Regions from separate parts of the Brevibacillus sp. AG162 genome, predicted to be linked through region 1. Evidence: predicted binding sites of a transcription regulator. Region 1 holds the regulator's gene; the other holds the start of a gene.

Region 1 (3,422 bases):
TCTTTGCTCTCACCAGAGTAATAAAGACCGGCGATAGGCGCACGCCAATCTACGACGACAGAATCAAATGTATCGCTACGTACAATTCCTCGTTTTCCTATGTAGACCTGATCCAGCTCGTAGATTTCATCCTTCAAGAAATCCACTCTGCCGAAATAAGGCTTCTCTCGACCCTGATCTTCCAGGTAGCGCAAATCCTTTGCCTTTTTATAGTTCACGACCTGTTTCACATAGTCATCCGTTGCCTCGCGAATATCATTGCGAAGCTGCTCCATTTCTTCGTCGATCGCTGAAATGGTTTCATCCAGCTTTTTTTGTTCCAATTCATAATCACGATGCTGTGTACTCACATTCATTCCCCCTCACATGTATCGTGTCATTGAACGTATCAGGACCATTGCCTAGCCAACCATATTCCAACCGCACAAGAGAGTAGGCCGACTCCCAAACTGAGAAGAGCGTACAAAGTGCCACGCAACAGGTGACCTTCTCCCCAAAAAGAGACCACTTCCAAGGAGAAGCTAGAGAAAGTCGTAAATCCTCCCATGACACCCGTTGCAAATAAGAGATAGAGCGTTGGAGATAAAATGTCGCGTTCTTTCCCCAGCACGAACAAGATGCCGATGATCAAAGATCCACAAACATTGGCAATCCAGGTTCCCCACGGCCATCCCGGCTGATTCGCGAGCAAAGACAATAGGTAGCGCACAAGAGAGCCAACTGCTCCTCCAACCGCCACAGCTATCCACGCCATCGCTTTCCCTCCCCTGGCTATCAAAACCGTATGTATGTTACAGAAAAAGACACCCTAGCTTCAAGCGAGGATGTCTGTCGTATCAGTAATTGTTATCTTACTGTTTTGGCTTATTTTCTTCAAGGTCTTCCACATAACGGATGGAGTCCAAATTTGCTTTCAATGAAAGCTTAACGGCGTCAATATACTTTTGGCGCAATGCTTTTTGTTCGAGCTTTTCCTCTTCGGTCAAACCTTCTTCGCGAGATTTTTTGACCAATTCGTTAATGCGTTTAATTTCTGCGTCAGATACCACTGCTGGTTCCTCCCACTCTGTAGTAGTGCCGCTTCATTATACCACATACGAATGATCCCGCAAGACAGCCGAACACTTATGGGGTATCAGGAAGGATGAGAGTCTGACCCGGGTAAATCCTGTTGCTCTCTAAACCGTTCGCATCCTTAATCTCTATTATATAGTCACGAACATCCATATGCTGATTTGTATTGTATTGAACAGCTAATGACCATAGGCTATCTCCGGATTGTACAGTTACCTCTCTACCCTTTGGCTCCTCCATTGGCGAAGAAGCAAACACTAGTTCGGTCAACAAGTAAAAAAAGAGAGTAAATGTAATAAGAAACAAGAGAGCTTGTCCTCTCGTGATACCAAAACGAACACGGCGTTCTTCTTTTTTCTCGAAACGATTACGTACTGTCGATGAATTCATGATAATGGCCCCCTCACAAACATACGTTCTGATCACTTGTAACCTCATGATAAATGAGAACATATGTTCATGTCAACAAATAATCGAACTTATGTTTGTCGAACGCAAGCTCCCATGGTATAATATAGGAAAATATGTTCGAGAAATCAGGGGTGTCTTTCTATGTCAAAATTATCGAGTAGACAACAAGCCATCATCGAGTTCATACGAAAGGAAGTTCGTGATAAAGGATATCCGCCATCTGTACGTGAAATTGGAGAAGCTGTTGGACTAGCTTCCAGCTCAACGGTACATGGGCATTTGGCACGTTTAGAGAAAAAAGGCCTCATTCGTCGAGATCCTACCAAACCTCGTGCCATCGAATTGCTATCAGATGAAGATCGTTTTCAAGACAATTTCGAAGACTCTGTCGTCCGTGTGCCAGTAATCGGAAAAGTAACCGCTGGACAACCGATTACTGCCATTGAGGATGTGGAAGAATACTTCCCGCTTCCAGATAATATCGTGACTTCTGACAAGGTCTATATGCTGCGCGTCTCCGGGAACAGTATGATTGATGCCGGGATTCTCGACGGGGACTACGTAATTGTTCGCCAACAGCACGTAGCGAACAATGGTGACATTGTCGTAGCCATGACAGAAGAAGACGAAGCCACCGTCAAAAGATTTTTCAAAGAAAAGAACCACTTCCGTCTCCAACCGGAAAATGCCACGATGGAACCGATCATTCTGGAACATGTCACCATTCTCGGTAAAGTCATCGGTGTCTATCGACTCATTCACTAGTTTCCACGTAAAAAAGGACAGCCGAGGCTGTCCTTTTCGTTTTCTGTATGTTATCTGGCGATAAAAAACCAGATGATCATTGTAACTTGCAAAATGACTTTTACGACCGCACTGCCCAAAAATCCGATCAGTGAGCCTACGCCCGCTTTCACTGCTCGCTCCATTGACTGCTTCTGTACCATCAGTTCTACCAGAACGACAAATACGAACGGCAAGATCAGCATACCAAACGGTGGGAAAACGAAAATCCCGAGGATAATTCCGACCGCAGCCGCAACGGACGACCACTTGGACCCCCCGTACCTTTTCACGAAGTACATGTTCGTCAGTAAGTCAGCACCGTATAGCAGAATGCTTAGAACGACCATTCCCCACCAAAAGGATGCCGGCAATCCCGCTCCCGGATCTGCAATGAAAAAGTGATAGAGCAAAAAGCCCGCCCACAGCAAGATCGTATCAGGTAAAACGGGTAAAAAAATTCCTGCGATGCTTAGCAAGAACAATAACACAACCACGACCCACAAAAATATTTCCATCCACTACACTCCCTTCATCTAGGTATACGAGTAATGACCGATTTCGTTGCGTACTTATTCACTTTTGTCTAAACTATTTTAAAAGAAAGTAGACATGGAGGTAGTCTCATGAGAAATTGGCATGATCTCTCTTACTTGGGCAGAGGAACGATGCGCCAAAAAGCGGCGTGGGCAGCGATTCAACATACGCACATCATGAAAGTACTATCCGATTACCGCCCAGTGCTTGCCGGAACCATCCCATTAGACATTGATGTCAAGGAAAGCGATCTAGACATTATTTGCGAAAGTCATGATCTGGAACAGTTTGAGCAAGCTGTTCGTACAGCGTTTGGCTGCTTGCCCGGATTTGAAGTGACATACCTGGATGTAAAAAGTATTCCCACGTGCGTTATCTCGTTTTTCACAGCTGACTTTTGGTTTGAATTGTTTGCTCAACCGGTGGCTGTCGAAAAGCAAAATGCCTACCGTCATATGGACATTGAAGCACGATTGTTAGACATAGGAGGCTTGGATGCGTACCAACATATCAGATCTCTGAAGCAAAGCGGCATCAAAACAGAGCCTGCATTTGCTCGATACTTTCATATTCCGGGTAATGATCCCTATGAGGCATTGTTGCAATTGGAGCCGTTA
Region 2 (3,422 bases), on a different contig from region 1:
GCACGTGCACCCTTTACGACAATATGTTCTAATGGCATGAAAAAAACCTCTCCTTAGAGTTCCGCCTTCAGTTCAAGAATCAAATCACGCAATTCGGCCGCACGCTCGAACATGAGGTTGCGTGCCGCTTCCTTCATTTCTTCTTCCATACGTTCTATGACAGCCACGCGATCCTTCTTCGGCATTTTCTTGAAGTCTGCATGTGGCAAGTAATCTGCTTTTTCCTCCGCTACCTTGGTCGCCTCGATCACTTCGCGGACGGACTTTTTCACGGTTTGCGGCGTGATGCCGTGCTTTTCATTGTAAGCCATCTGAATGGAACGACGACGTTCTGTCTCTCGAATCGCAGAGGTCATCGAATCTGTCATTTTGTCCGCGTACATGATAACGCGTCCCTCTGCGTTCCGCGCAGCCCGACCGATCGTCTGAATCAGAGAGCGCTCATTGCGCAGGAAGCCTTCCTTGTCTGCATCCAAAATCGCCACAAGCGATACCTCCGGCAAGTCTAGACCTTCCCGCAAGAGGTTAATCCCGACCAGCACATCAAACTCGCCCAAGCGCAATGAACGTAAAATCTGCATCCGCTCAATCGTTTTAATATCCGAGTGAAGATAGCGGACCTTGATTCCGATTTCTTTCAGATAGTCCGTCAAATCCTCAGACATTTTCTTCGTCAGAGTCGTGACGAGAACTCGCTCATTTTTCGCAATCGTGGCTTGAATTTCGCCAATCAAATCGTCTATCTGTCCCTTGATCGGACGTACCGTAACCGTTGGGTCAATCAAGCCTGTCGGACGAATCACCTGCTGCACCATTTCCGGGCTGTGCTCCAGCTCATAAGGACCAGGCGTAGCTGAAATATAGATCGCTTGTTTCAGCTTTGCTTCAAACTCCTCGAACTTGAGTGGACGGTTATCGCGCGCAGAAGGCAGACGGAATCCGTGATCGACCAGTACATCCTTCCGTGCGCGGTCACCGTTATACATCCCCCGAACCTGCGGCAAGGTCATATGCGACTCATCCATCATGACGATAAAATCTTCTGGAAAGTAATCCAGCAAGGTATACGGAGCATGCCCGGCAGGCAGTCCTGTCAGATGGCGCGAGTAGTTTTCGATACCGGAGCAAAAGCCCATCTCCAGCATCATCTCAATATCGTACCGTGTACGTTGCTCGAGTCGCTGTGCTTCCAAGAGCTTGCCCGCATCACGGAATTCTTTCAATCTTTCTTCCAGCTCGGCCTCGATGCTTTGGACAGCCAGCTTCATTTTCTCTTCGCGCGTGACGTAGTGAGATTTAGGGAAAATAGCAATGTGATCACGCTGTCCCAAAATCTCGCCGGTCAGTACGTCAATCGAAGTAATCCGCTCTATTTCATCTCCAAAAAACTCAACGCGAATCGCCTGCTCACTCTCTGAGGCAGGGAAAATCTCCACGACGTCACCCCGCACACGGAACGTACCGCGCGTGAAGTTGATGTCGTTGCGTGTGTACTGGATATCGACCAGACGATGCAAAATCTCGTCCCGTCCTGTTTCCATGCCAACACGCAAAGACAAGAGCAATTCACGGTACTCTTCTGGTGAACCTAATCCGTAAATGCAGGAGACGGAGGCAACAATGATGACATCTCGACGTTCGAACAAAGCACTGGTAGCCGAGTGACGGAGCTTGTCGATCTCGTCGTTAATGCTCGAGTCTTTTTCAATAAACGTATCCGATTGGGGAATGTATGCTTCGGGTTGATAGTAATCGTAGTAGCTGACGAAGTATTCCACCGCGTTGTTCGGGAAAAACTCCTTAAACTCTGCACAAAGCTGAGCTGCCAGAGTTTTGTTGTGTGCCATCACGAGTGTTGGCCTGTTCACCTGAGCAATTACCTGGGCAGCCGTATAAGTCTTTCCCGTTCCCGTCGCACCCAGCAATGTCTGGTGTCGCTTTCCAGCCTTTAACCCTGCCACCAGCTCGGCAATGGCGGTCGGCTGGTCACCGGACGGTTGAAACTCCGATACCAATTCAAAACGCTCCATTCCCTCGTTCATCTCCTCATAGCATGACTGTTTCTACTTCCATTATAACACAATTCCGGCTAGTTTAAGCCCAAAATTCGAACAAATGTTTGTCTTCATCTTCCCGCCGATTTCTCCGATATAAGATGAAGGAAGAACAAACATACGCAGATAGACTCGCCACCTTCAGGGAGGATTGACATGTCAGATACCGGAACAACCGTCAAAAATAACCCTTATATACAACCGCATATGAGCTATAAAGGCAAAAAGGAATTCTCCACCGAGCTCGACCAAAATGCCTTTATGAAGCTCATGCTGGAGCAGTTAAAGCATCAAGACCCTATGTCCCCAATGGACAACTCTCAGTTCATCCAGCAAACAAGTATGCTGACCATGGTAGAAAAAATCACAAAAATGACCACGCTGATGGAGCAATCGAACAACAGCATGGTCACTTTGGAAAAGTATGAAAAGCTGGTAGGTCGTACAGCCTCGTATTCCCTTACTACAAAAGACGAGATGACGGGAGAAACTTCGACGGAGCAGAAAGAAGGCGTACTTGATGCCGTCTACATGGATCAAGGCAAAATCTACTTCCGTATCGCAGGCGAATCGACACCGATTCCGCTGGCAGACGTCTCCGGACTGGAATCGCAAGGTTTGGCTGGCAATACGCTTGATAACAGCGTGAAGTACATGGAAATGATCGGTCGAGAGATTTCCTATAAAGTAACCAAGGAAGTCGACCGGGATGGCAATCCAGCTACCACACACGACGTTTCCAAAGTTGATGAAATCTTGAATGGCGTCATCACTGGCTTTACCACCAAAAACGGTACCGCACAATTCCAACTGGATAATGGATCAACCGTAAAAGCCGAAGAAATCGTAGGCATGACGGTGAAACCTGAAAACAGAACAATGGGCAACTCTCTTGCCTACGCGCAAATGATCGGCTACAACATCACGTACAACCAGTCTTCAACGAATCCGGACGGCACCACTACCAATACGCCTCTTACCGGAGTGGTCAAGGCTGTCAGCATGAAAAACGGAGTAGTCGAATTCGTCCTGCAGGATGATAAAAAAGTCGCTCTCAATCAAATCACAGGATTCGAAGCAACTGCCTAGAAGCATAGTTAAAAGCCGCAACTCTCCAAAAACGGAGAAGGCGGCTCTTTCTTTTGCAGGATGCTATTCGTTTACAATCACTTTTCCGGTTATCGCATCCACATAAAACGTATCATCTACTTTAAATGCTCCCCCGCAGAAGCAATGCGAGCGAGTTTGACGAAACGAAAGGTCATAGCCGAGCTTCCAGGTAATCGTGTCTTTTTTATAATCTGGCTGGTGGATGTAGGTCAACTCAAGTGGAAAGGTTTGCAGTAACCGGGTCATGGCCACTTGTTC

Evidence for each region. Region 1 encodes LexA, which represses DNA repair genes until DNA is damaged. Its sites were predicted from a motif close to CGAACATATGTTCG; they were not measured.
Region 2: uvrB (excinuclease ABC subunit UvrB) is a predicted target of LexA. The motif match lies at 2,109-2,122, and genes of this name have one in related genera.

The regions. Positions count from the first base shown of each region.
Region 1 is NZ_VFNO01000001.1:787,880-791,301, reverse strand. It holds gene FB479_RS03895 (HelD family protein) at 1-350, opposite strand, end outside; gene crcB (fluoride efflux transporter CrcB) at 389-754, opposite strand; gene FB479_RS03885 (DUF896 domain-containing protein) at 852-1,049, opposite strand; gene yneA (cell division suppressor protein YneA) at 1,126-1,464, opposite strand; gene lexA (transcriptional repressor LexA) at 1,627-2,250, shown strand; gene FB479_RS03870 (DUF456 domain-containing protein) at 2,301-2,786, opposite strand; gene FB479_RS03865 (DUF4269 domain-containing protein) at 2,895-3,422, shown strand, end outside.
Region 2 is NZ_VFNO01000004.1:507,957-511,378, reverse strand. It holds gene uvrA (excinuclease ABC subunit UvrA) at 1-38, opposite strand, end outside; gene uvrB (excinuclease ABC subunit UvrB) at 54-2,030, opposite strand; gene FB479_RS16160 (flagellar hook assembly protein FlgD) at 2,211-3,143, shown strand; gene FB479_RS16155 (hypothetical protein) at 3,207-3,422, opposite strand, start outside.